DNA from 3 places in the Paenibacillus sp. FSL L8-0641 genome. Region 1 is predicted to be linked to each of the others. Evidence: riboswitches for the same ligand, from Rfam matches in the RefSeq annotation. Region 1 holds a riboswitch; each other region holds the start of a gene.
What was found. A riboswitch is a leader RNA that binds a small molecule or an ion and turns the genes downstream of it on or off. The one in region 1 is predicted to bind thiamine pyrophosphate.
Positions count from the first base shown of each region.

Region 2: linked by a shared signal. The riboswitch ahead of MKY16_RS12810 (thiamine phosphate synthase) and the one ahead of MKY16_RS02295 (ABC transporter substrate-binding protein) in region 1 are both predicted to bind thiamine pyrophosphate.
Region 3: linked by a shared signal. The riboswitch ahead of thiC (phosphomethylpyrimidine synthase ThiC) and the one ahead of MKY16_RS02295 (ABC transporter substrate-binding protein) in region 1 are both predicted to bind thiamine pyrophosphate.

Region 1 is NZ_JBBOUW010000001.1:516,038-520,148, forward strand. It holds gene MKY16_RS02290 (MTH1187 family thiamine-binding protein) at 1-186, opposite strand, end outside; gene MKY16_RS02295 (ABC transporter substrate-binding protein) at 721-1,764, opposite strand; TPP riboswitch at 1,953-2,062, opposite strand; gene MKY16_RS02300 (pyridoxamine 5'-phosphate oxidase family protein) at 2,333-2,767, shown strand; gene MKY16_RS02305 (bifunctional 2',3'-cyclic-nucleotide 2'-phosphodiesterase/3'-nucleotidase) at 2,990-4,111, shown strand, end outside.
Region 2 is NZ_JBBOUW010000001.1:2,892,471-2,896,581, reverse strand. It holds gene MKY16_RS12815 (ABC-F family ATP-binding cassette domain-containing protein) at 131-1,684, shown strand; TPP riboswitch at 1,779-1,887, shown strand; gene MKY16_RS12810 (thiamine phosphate synthase) at 2,153-2,746, shown strand; gene thiO (glycine oxidase ThiO) at 2,811-3,959, shown strand; gene thiS (sulfur carrier protein ThiS) at 3,956-4,111, shown strand, end outside.
Region 3 is NZ_JBBOUW010000001.1:898,651-902,761, reverse strand. It holds gene MKY16_RS03980 (hypothetical protein) at 1-95, shown strand, start outside; gene thiC (phosphomethylpyrimidine synthase ThiC) at 218-2,062, opposite strand; TPP riboswitch at 2,252-2,364, opposite strand; gene MKY16_RS03970 (IclR family transcriptional regulator) at 2,520-3,263, opposite strand; gene MKY16_RS03965 (alpha/beta hydrolase) at 3,564-4,111, shown strand, end outside.

The DNA of each region.
Region 1 (4,111 bases):
ATGCATTTCTTTAACCACTTTCAGCAACTCGTCGAGCTCGCCCTCCATGGTCGTATCCAATGGGTTCACCTGATGTTTGACACCGGAGCGCTGAATGACCTCAATCGCCTTATCTACATACGGGTAAGAGTCCTCGTTATTAGGAGTTTTAGGGATTACTTGAATACTGAGCAGTGTATTAGCCATGCAAATTCACCTGTCCTTCATTTGAAGTGTTTTAGAGAAAATAGGGTGGTTTAAGGCGGGGAGACCGCTTCGCGTTTCATTTGATCTTACGATCGCTGTTGCCATGGGATTCTTTGAATAAATTTTAAAAGGTAAGAATCCCACGGCAAAGGCGAGCGCTACGCTTCTCTAGATTCAAATGAACCGCTACGCTGCCAACCGTCTTAAAAGCACTTTAATTTTTGATAGGTTGTGTGGCATTTTTACACACAAGCGCATCTGTTTTTGCGCTTTAGATACTATGAGACTAAAGAATAAACCAAGTGGAACGAGAACGAAGTGGGCGGAATGGTGCTGTAAAAGCGTTAGCGTTCGCTTTAAAAGCTTTCCGTAGGAAAGCTCGCTTCGGAAGCATAACCTCCCCGGATTTCTACACTAATCATAAGTTTTTATTAAGAAATCTGGGTACAACAGCGATGGGAAGCATCATCCGACTGCGTAGTGGCGCTTCGTTCACTTGTCTAGTTCAGTCTTATTTAGCGTTTTAACAAATGGTCAGCGCTTGGGCAAGAAGTCGTTTGTGAAGGCCTTATCGACTTCCAAAGGCTTGCTGAGCAGCTTGCGTTCGTACATCCAGTCCGAATAGTTTTGCCATACCTCCGCTTTTTGCACGCCCCATTGCGCGGCATCATCCTGATAACGTGGGCTTAGCCATTTTTGGCTGGCAAGTACCAGTTTTTTATCCAGCTCCGGTACAGCTTTGCTTAAGATGTCCGCGGCTTCTTCCGGATGGGCGATAGTGTATTCATAGCCTTGTGCGGTAGCATCCATGAACGCTTTAACCAGCTCGGGATCATTTTTTATCGTTTGTTCGTTGCTCACAATTACAGGCGTATAGTAATCGAGGCTTTTGGAATAATCTTTTACATACAGCATATCCAGAGGCTCACCTCGAAGCTGGGCCTCGATTCCGGTCCATGCGTAGAAAATCCAGGCAAAGTCGATATCCCGCTTCACGGCTGTAAAATAGTCTGCATTGCCCATGTTGACGATCTTCACTTTGCTCACATCGCCTTTGTCTGAATCCATGATGGATTTCATGACCGCTTCTTCTACGGGAGAGCCCCAACCGCCGTATTTTTTACCTTCAAAATCTTTCGGGCTCTTAATTCCGCGATCTACCGGGGCTGCGAAGCCTGAGGTATTATGCTGAATCACCGCAGCGATGGATACAAGCGGTACGCCTTGCGTGCGAGCCTGTGTGACGCCTTCTTGGTAGCTGATACCAAAAGGTGCAGCATTAGAAGCAACCATTTGATCGGCTCCGCCTGAACCAGGTTGAACAATTTGGACATTCAAACCTGCTTTTTCGTAAAATCCTTTGTCCTTGGCGACATAGAGTCCCGTATGATTCGTATTGGGTGTCCAGTCGAGCACGATTTTAACATCTTTGAGCCCCTTTGCCGGAGTAGACGTTTGAGTGTCGGTAGCGGAAGCCGCTTCTTGGGATGTAGGGGGACTTCCACCGCAAGCGGTCAGGGTCAGGGCCATGAGCCACAGACTGATCAGTCCCAGGCTTAATATTTTCATGCGCTTCATCGTTAGTGTTCTCTCCTTTTGATTACCCGTTATCCATCCAATCAGACAGCTTAAGTTTCCCATTTTCATAAAAATAACATCTGCCGGACGCGATCTTTCCAACAACTTCAACAAAAAAAGCGCCCCGAGTTTCCGGGACGCTTGCGCTTGTATATACCAAAGTAAGGGATGGTCCTATGTAAAAAAGGCACATCTTGCTTAAGCATTCCTACGCTGGCATTACCCAGATCAGGTTGTAAGGGTCAGTGTCTTGGGACACACTCTCAGCCGGCCGATTCCAGCACCCCTGGCATTGTATGGTTTAATGGGTTCATTTATTCGGGTTTACTACGACGATTATATGCTTTGAATGCGGGTCTGTCCAGCATGAAGGGAGAGATGACGGTTCATTTGCCGAACGACAGGGTACACTTTTACTGTGAGCTTTGATCTGAAAATGAGTATGAATCAATCCGATTCGATCCGGTCATGTTATTTTCAGAACAGCTGCGCAGGTAGGTTCAGATGGGCTGGTGCCCAATGGCATGGCCGTAGAGAATTCTAATTCGTGAAAAGGAGTTGTTGTACTGTGGGTAAAACGGAAACATTGGATCGCAACCAACTGGAACAAGCCATTGTGAAGGCTTTGGATAACAACAAATTTTGTACGTTAGGTACGGTAGAGGGTGGCAAACCGAAAGTACGCTATATGGCCCTTTTTAACGATGGAATGAACATTCATCTGGCGACAGATCGCAAAACGCATAAAGTGGATGAGCTAAAGGACAATCCGAATGCTTATCTGCTGCTGGGTTATGAGGTTGGCGGTACGAAGGAAGTTGTTGAAGTGGAGGCTACCGTCCAAATTACAGCTGATGAGGGGCTACGCAAACAAGTGTGGAACGACTCCTTGAAGGAGTGGTTTTCCGGACCGGACGATCCCGATTATGTCATTCTGGACGTGAATCCGACTCGCATTGAGTATGTGGGTCAGCAAATGGAGCGCCAGGTGTGGAAGAAATAATACGAATATAAATGGATAAGCCAGTAAATCTCCAAGTTTTTCAGGAGGTTTGCTGGTTTTTTTGTTTTTGAGAAAATTAATTATTTTTTCATAAATAATTTTAAGTAAATGACTACTCTTTTGTCTGGCGTTGGATTAAAATAGAAATGGTGAGTTCAAGGCTTACATATATGTGCAAAAGTATGTATATGAGGCATACACCTTAATGAGGAGGGGTATATTTTGTTATTACGTAAAAATTGGTTTAAAGGGTTTACAGCAGCAGTTGTAGCTTGTAGCATGCTGGTGTTTTCAGCCGCTCCATCCTGGGCAGCTAGTGATTCTCGTGATAGCGCTACGGTGAATTTGCGGATCATGGAAACAACGGATATCCATGCGTCCCTGATGAACTACGATTACTATTCGGACAAAGAAACCAACGAGTATGGCTTGGTTAGTACAGCTAGCTTGATCCAGAAGGCACGTAGTGAAACAAGAAACAGTATGCTGTTCGATAATGGTGATTTGCTGCAGGGCAACCCATTAGGCGATTATATGGCCCGCAACAAAACCTTTGAGAAAGAAGGCGGTGTCCATCCGGTCTACAAGATGATGAACCTGATGGGCTATGATGCAGCTACAGTGGGCAACCATGAATTCAACTACGGTCTCGACTTTCTGGACAAATCGCTCAAGGGAGCTGATTTTCCTTATGTAAATGCGAACGTTTATGTTGATAAAGGGGGCCAAGCTACTAAGAATTATTTTACCCCTTATCAGATTCTTGATAAAACAGTAACGGACGAGAAGGGCGAAGAGCATACACTCAGAGTGGGTGTGATCGGTCTGGTCACACCTCAAATTATGCAGTGGGATGAAGCCAATTTGAAGGATAAAGTCGTTACGAAGGATATTGTGGAAACGGCGAAAAAGTTTATTCCTCAAATGAAGACGGAAGGTGCTGACATTATTGTCGTGCTTGCGCATACCGGTTATGAGGATGTGCCACAAACGCCACTGATGGAGAATGCCGTTAAGTATTTGAGCCAGGTGGACGGAATTAACGCTATTCTGTTTGGGCATGCTCATAAATCTTTCCCTGGCCCTGATTTTAAAGATATGAAGGGTGTAGATCTGGATAAGGGAACCATTAATGGCGTACCAGCCGTGGAAGCCTCCTCATGGGGCAAGGATCTGGGTATCATTGACCTGAGCCTAGAAAAGAAAAATCGCGAGTGGAACGTGACTAACTCTCAATCTCAAGTGCGTCCGGTTGTGAGCACCACTAATCAGACTGTGCAGTTTATCCCTGAATTTAAACTGATTGATGCGGTCAAAGAAGAGCATCAAGGAACGCTGGATTAT
Region 2 (4,111 bases), 2.4 Mb from region 1:
AAAATTCACTGTTTTCAATATTCCGATATGGTTGCAGAATGTGCTACAATAAAGCTTTGAGAGAAACGAAATGCATATGAAATAAGAACAGTCGGCAATGCCGATGACAATAAGGAGCCAAAAACAGCTTATGAGTTTATTGACTGTAGAAAATGTATCCCACAACTTTGGGGACCGCGCATTATTTAAAAATGTTTCCTTTCGATTGCTTGCGGGGGAACGTGTAGGTTTGGTAGGAGCTAACGGTGTTGGTAAATCGACACTCATGAACATTCTCACTGGAAAATTGCTTAAGGATGAGGGTAAAGTGGAATGGACTCCACGTGTGCGTTACGGCTATCTGGATCAGCATACCAAGCTGACACCGGGCAAAACGGTACGTGATGTATTGAAGGATGCTTTTCTTCCTTTGTTGGAATTGGAAAAGGAAATGATGCAGATTACTGACAAAATGGGGGATGCTTCTCCTGATGAGTTGGAAGTGTTGCTGGAACAGATGGGTGAAATTCAGGAGCAACTGGATATGGGGGATTTTTACCTCATTGATGTAAAGGTTGAAGAGATGGCGAATGGACTAGGTCTGTCGGCCATAGGACTGGATCGGGATGTATCCGCACTTAGCGGCGGGCAACGGACAAAGGTTCTTCTTGCTAAGTTGCTGTTGGAAAAGCCGAACGTCCTGTTGCTGGATGAACCTACCAACTATTTGGATGTAGAGCATATTGAATGGCTTACGCGCTATTTGAAGGATTATCCTTATGCTTTTATTCTTATTTCACATGATACTGAATTTATGAACCAGGTCGTTAATGTTATTTACCATCTTGAATTTGCCAAGATGACCCGTTATTCAGCTAATTATGAAAAGTTTCTCGAAATGGCGGATCTAAACAAAGCCCAGCATATTGATGCTTATGAGAAGCAACAGGATTTTATTAAGAAACAGGAAGATTTTATTCAGCGTAATAAAGCGCGTGCCTCTACATCAGGCCGAGCAAAGAGCCGTGAAAAGCAGCTTGATCGGATCGAACGTATTGATAAGCCTGAAGAAGCCGCAAAACCAACCTTTCAATTCAAAGAGGCACGTGCAAGCGGAAAGACGGTATTTGAGGGTATTGATTTTGAGATTGGTTATACACATGCCCTTTTGCCTAAAATGTCCATGACGATTGAACGTGGCGAAAAGATTGCAATTGTCGGCTACAATGGTGTCGGTAAATCGACATTGCTCAAAACCATATTGGGAAAAATTCCGCCAATCAGTGGAAAAACCTATCAAGGTGATTTTTTGCAGCCCGCTTATTTTGAGCAGGAAGTAAAGGCCGAGAAAATTACACCGATTGACGATGTGTGGAATGAATTTCCGCATTTGAACCAGCATGAAGTACGAGCGCATTTGGCGCGTTGCGGTTTGAAAAATGAGCATATCACGCGTCCGCTATCTGCGCTCAGTGGTGGAGAACAGGCTAAAGTCCGTCTTTGCAAACTGTTAATGCGTGAAAGCAACTGGGTACTGTTCGATGAGCCTACCAACCACTTGGATGTTAAAGCAAAGGATGAGCTGAAACGTGCTTTGAAGGAATACAAAGGGACCGTATTGCTTGTATCTCACGAACCGGACTTTTACGAGGATTGGGTAACCAAAACGTGGAATGTGGAAGAGTGGTCAAGTAAAGTTAACTAAAATCAGCTAAATCCAGTTCCAGCAAATTTCACACGAAGTGGGGTTTGCAGAATTAGAAAAATATGCTAAGCTATCTTTAGCTTATACAATAAAATAGTCACACTAGGGGAGCCGCCCATGCGGCTGAGACGGAATAAATGGATTTCGGACCCTTTGCACCTGATCTGGGTTATGCCAGCGTAGGGAAGTGAGCGCCGTACAAACAAGGCAACACCATCTTTATTTTTGTTTGTGCGTGGGACGATACACGTATACGGATATCATGGTCCGTTCGATTATTGGACGTTCGTTAAACCACTTCCTTGGGGAAGTGGTTTTTTTGCGTTTCGTTCATTTTAAGTAGTTCGAGCTTCCGTAGACGATTCACATATAATCCCCTTTCATTCCTGCTGGTAGACGTGGCTGGCTAAGCTTAGATCCTTTAGTCCAATGTGAGGTGAAGACAAAATCGAATTACACGCAATTTCGATGGAAAAGGGCACTTTTGCACAAGCCGCCCAAGTGGCTGCTGTGATTTGTCCGTATGTTCATTATGTACACGCACGTTTAAAACAGAATGGTGCCTCTGCATTGCTTTCTTTGACTCGCAGCCTGGTGGAGCAGGAAGTTCCTTTGCAACAAATTGTAGTAAATGATCGTGTGGATGTAGCTTTACTTACTTTGGTCGGAGCCGTTCAATTACCAGCTAATGGATTACCTGTTGTGGATGTGAAAAGCCTACTTCCAAAGGGTACACGCTGTGGAGTGTCTGTACATTCCTTGGAGGAGATGCAAATTGCTGAGCGGGCAGGAGCGGACTATGTACTTTATGGTCACGTATATGAGACCCATTGTAAGCCCGGTATTGTACCGCGGGGTTTAGCTCAGCTTGAACATATTTGCAGACTGTCAAACATTCCGGTGATTGCGCTAGGCGGCATACAACCGCATCATATCCCGGAGCTTTATAGGGCCGGAGCAAGCGGAATTGCGGTGATGTCTGGTATATGGGAGGCTGAGTCGCCCGTTGCAGCTGCAATGGAGTATAGGCGAATGGCAGACCTTGTAGTTCACAGCCTGTAGCGAGAAAACGAGAGTAGAGGCAAGCTGAAAGCAGAAGGGTTTATGGAGAGGAGATACGGAACAAATGCTAAAGATACACACAGAGGAAAGAGTGATTGGACACGCTGAATGCTTGGTCATAGGTGGAGGTGTCATCGGCAGTTCCATTGCTTATCATGTGGCCAAGGAGGGAAGAAGTACGATTATGCTGGAACGATTGATCCCGGGTGAGGGAGCCTCAGGAGCAGCGGTTGGAATGCTGGCAGCGGAAAGTGAAGAGTTCACCGGCTCTGAGCTATCACGATTTGCTCGCATAAGTCGAGATGCATTCCCTGAGCTTGTCTGTGATCTAGAGCGTTTGTCAGGTATTTCGGTGGAATTCCGTACTGAAGGGTTTGTGACCCCTTTCCGTACGGAGACTGAAGGCCAAAAACGCTGGAAAGCTGCTAAAACGCGAGAGGGTGATTCTCCTATCTGGTGGGATGCGAAAGAATTGGCCCGACGAATTCCAGGTTTGGATGAACAAGCGATCGGGGCAATATATCGTTCAAAGGAGACACAAGTGGCTCCTGTCCAGCTTTGCCGTGCTTATGCAGGTGCTGCTGCGGTGCTGGGAGCAACGGTATGGTCTGGTACACAGGCAGAGCAACTGGTCATACAGGATGGTCGAATTTGCGGTGTCCGTACAGATAGTGGTTTTTTTTCCTGCGATCAGGTCATTATTGCCGGAGGCTTGGATAGCATGAAATTGCTAGCGCAGGTTGGGTTTGAATATCCACTTTATCCGGTCAAGGGCGAAGCGGTAGCGGTCTCCTTGAAGGATCACCCGTTAGAATATACCATTTATGCTGATGATATTTACCTCGTGCCTAAACAGAATAACGAGCTTTGGATTGGGGCAACGAGCCTTCCACATCAATATGACGAAGAGGTGACCGTAGGAGGCTTGGAGGGGTTGCTGGCACGTGCCTCTGCCTGGCTGCCGCGCGTCCGTGAAGCTTCTTTTATACGCGCTTGGGCGGGCTTACGTCCGCAGGCTGTATCAGGTCATCCTTTTATAGGCATTGTTCCTGGGGGCGAGGGCGTATATGCTGCAGTCGGGCATTATCGTAACGGTGTCCTGCTGAGTGATGCTACCGGGCGTGCGATGGCAGCTATGCTTAATGGGGCTTGTGCAGCAGAACTTGGGATAAGTAGTTTTTCTTCTGAGCTCCTCAAGGAGAAAAGCTTATGAAGCTGACGATTAACGGCCAGAGCCTGACCTTTTCTAATCGAATCACTCATGTGAATCAATTGCTACATGAGCTTGATGTAAAGGTGAAAACCGTAGTGGTGGAGCTGAATCGGCATATATTGACCCGTGAAGATCATGATGAAGCGGTACTG
Region 3 (4,111 bases), 380 kb from region 1:
GTGCCAACGCGGTGAGTATGCAGAAGAAAGAAGATAGCTCGGAGAAGAAGCTCAGCTTTCAGGACATTTTGAATGAAAAAATGGGTAAAAAATAAGGCGCCGTTTATCCGGTTGCATGACTCGCTTTACATAAGCCAAAAAGCCGTAGTTTCCTACATCGACTGTAGAGAACCACGGCTTTTTTTGATTCATGCGTTCCTAAACTCACACATTCGTTTTATTGACCGCCATCCCGATACTGCTCTGCCTTCTCACGCATCCCAGCGGCCACTGCTTCTTCGGTGTTCAGCCCCTTATCCGCTGCATAGGCGCGAATGTCCTGCGTGATGCGCATACTACAAAATTTGGGGCCGCACATCGAGCAAAAATGTGCTTCCTTGGCTCCCTCTGCTGGTAGCGTTTCATCATGGTAGGACAAGGCCCGCTCGGGATCAAGCGACAGATTGAACTGATCCCGCCAGCGGAACTCAAAGCGTGCCTTGGACAAAGCATCATCCCGCTGCTGCGCCCGTGGATGGCCCTTCGCCAGATCGGCAGCATGTGCCGCAATTTTGTAGGTAATGACACCCTCACGGACATCATCCTTATTCGGAAGACCCAAATGCTCCTTAGGCGTAACATAGCACAGCATGGACGTCCCGAACCAACCGATCATCGCCGCCCCGATGGCTGAGGTAATATGATCATATCCGGGGGCAATATCCGTCGTGAGCGGTCCCAAGGTATAGAAAGGAGCTTCCTTACAAATCTCCATTTGCAAATCCACATTCTCTTTGATTTTATGCATAGGGACATGTCCCGGCCCCTCAATCATGACCTGAACATCATGCTTCCATGCGATTTGCGTTAGCTCGCCCAACGTTTCCAGCTCTGCAAACTGTGCTTCATCATTCGCATCATAGATACTACCTGGACGTAGACCATCCCCGAGAGAAAAGGCCACATCATAGGCTTTCATAATTTCGCAGATTTCTTCAAAATGTGTATACAAAAAATTCTCCTGATGGTGCGCAAGGCACCAGGCTGCCATGATCGACCCGCCACGGGACACAATTCCCGTCATTCTATTCGCCGTCATCGGTATATACCGCAGCAATACACCCGCATGAATTGTAAAATAGTCCACTCCCTGCTCCGCCTGCTCGATCAGCGTATCGCGATACAACTCCCACGTCAGCGCTTCTGCTTCGCCGTTCACCTTTTCAAGTGCCTGATACAGCGGCACAGTTCCAATCGGTACAGGAGAATTCCGAATGATCCATTCACGTGTGGTATGGATATTACGGCCTGTGGATAGGTCCATAACTGTATCCGAGCCCCAACGCACAGCCCAGGTCATTTTCTCCACTTCCTCCTCAATCGAGGAGGTAACCGCAGAATTACCAATGTTCGCATTGATCTTCACGTGAAAATGACGCCCAATGACCATCGGCTCACTTTCCGGGTGATTGATATTCGAAGGCAAAATGGCTCGTCCAGCCGCCAATTCCTGCCGTACAAACTCAGGCTCCACCCCTTCGCGGATCGCCGCAAATTCCATTTCGGGCGTAATGATCCCTTGCCGTGCATAATGCATTTGCGTCACTGTACGACCTTGCGAAGCACGAAGCGGACGGTTGGTCACGCCGGGAAATTCAACTGTCTCCCGTTTGGAGCCAGGTTTCAGTCCATTATCCTCCGGTTTGACGGCGCGTCCCTCGTAAGCCTCCACATCGCCCCGTTCCAGTGCCCAAGCTCGCCGTAATGGAGGCAGGCCCTGACGGATATCGACCTGATAGGCTTCGTCAGTCATGGGACCGCTCGTATCGTACACACGCAATGGCTCATGATGCTCCGTGCCCTGCGGCGTATGTGTAGGATGAAGAGCAATTTCCCGCTCTGGGACGGCAATGTCCGGCCGCGAGCCTTGAATATATACCTTACGGCTCCCTGGAAAGGGCGTTACCCCACTGGCTTGCTCCCCGTTTGTCTTCTCTACCCCAACTTCCCTTGTTCCTGCCAACCTTACTTCTGCTGATTTAAATTCTGTTCCTTTTGTTCCTTCTACTTCTGTCGGCTTCATTGTCCATTCCTCCCGTTTCGATGAAATGACACACCGATCCGGAACCATTCCCAGGGTGGCGCTGATCTATGCAAAAAAAGCCGGTTCCCCAGGGAACCGGCTAATCTAACGAGGCAGCTATCCAAACTGTGCACACGTGGAATAAATCCTATTCCAATGCGTCACCGTAGACAGCAACTGCGTATACATTTCAATGGCCGATTACTTCCCTACGCTGGTATGATCCAGATCAGGTGCAAAGGGTCCGGAATCTTGCACGATTCCATCTCAGCCCGGCATTACAGGCTCCCCCAGTAACTGTGATACTTCTATTCACATGAGGCGGACATAACAGACATCCCGCCATCCTTATCAGATTACTTCAAATTTATGGCTTTGGCAACCCTTCTAGGTTCCATTTAGCAAGGAGACGCTCCTCATCAAATCACTCTGCTTGCTTCAACTGCATTCATTCTTGTTACGGAAGCATAAGCCCCATTTCCTTCGCCGCTTCGATCAAAATCGGAGCAAAGTCATGTAGCGTCTCGGGTGCAAGCCGACTGACCGGACCGGATACAGATAAAGCCGCAGTGACCTGTCCCTTCCGGTTCACAATTGGTGCTGCCACAGCAGCGGCCCCTGGCTCCCGTTCTTCATAGCTGGTCGCATAGCCCTTCTCGCGAATGTCCTGCAGCTGGGCTTTATAGACCTCCGCGTCTACCGAGGGCGGCCATTCATTCCCGCTTAGCAGGGCTTCCAGCTCCTGCGGCGGCATAAAGGCAGCCAGCACCTTACTGGAGGCTCCTACAGCCAGCGGCATACGCGCACCCACAGGCGCAACCCTGCGGATCGCCTGATTGCTCTGCACGGCTTGTATGCGAATACGCATGCTGCCGTCCCGTAAGTACAAGCTGACCGTTTCGCCCAGACGGTCACGCAGTCCTTCCATTGCAGGCTGTAACAACACTGCCGGCTCGTCACTTTGGGACAAATGTGTGGATAGCTCCCAAATGCGGAAGCCAAGTCGATATTTTTCCGTTTCGGCATTCCGAACGACAAAGCCCCGATCCTCCAACGTAGTCAGCAGCCGATGAACCGTGCTTTTATGTAGACCAATTTTGGAGGCAATCTCCGTTAGGCCAAGATCCGAATCTGCGGTAAAACACAACAATATATCAAGTGCACGCTCTACAGCGCGAACGGTTAATTTACGGTCTTCCATTCGTGAACCGCTCCTCTTGTATCCATATTCGTTTCACACTATGAAACATGGTTACATAAATTATATAGAATAGTCGCGGCTACTGTAAACCGATGTTTTTGTGACAACCATATTACAGAACGAGAACAAACATCGACAATTCTTTGCATCATTTTTACTTTTCCGGTTCAGGCGTTGACTTTGGATAACCCCCATCATACGATAATAGGTATCTATACGGATATACACTATCATTTTCAAGTGGAATTATACCTAAATTCTATTGAAACGAAGATCAATTTTATATAAGGAGGCTCTTACATGATTTCTACATCCCAGCGCAACTCTCAGCTACAGACCGCTGTTCAGGAGCCGTCCACCCCACTCTTTAATCCCCGTCTGCTGCGGTTCAAGCACGTTGTGATTGCTCTGCTGCTGTCGGTCGTTTTTTTTCTGTTGTTTTGTTTTATTGCTTTGCATGCTTACATCGCGTGGGTACTTACGAATCCTACCGTCGCGCCGCTGTACTCTAATCCGATGCAGGCCAAAAACATGCCTTATGAGGAAGTCAGCTTCCCTGCCAAGGATGGTAGCCGCATGGTACAAGGCTGGTATATCCCGGCGGATCAATCGCGGAAAACGATTATTTTCAGCCATGGTTATGGAGCTAACCGCGAAGAAAGCTGGATTCCCATGTATGATCTGGCGCATTATGCCCACAGTTTGAACTTTAATGTGGTCATGTTCGATTATGGATTCGCGTCACAAAACAGCAAATCAGTCGCAACCGGAGGCAAAGCGGAATCCCAGCAGCTTCTCGGAGCGATCCAGCTTGCGAAGCAACGCGGCTCGTCGGAGATTATCGTATG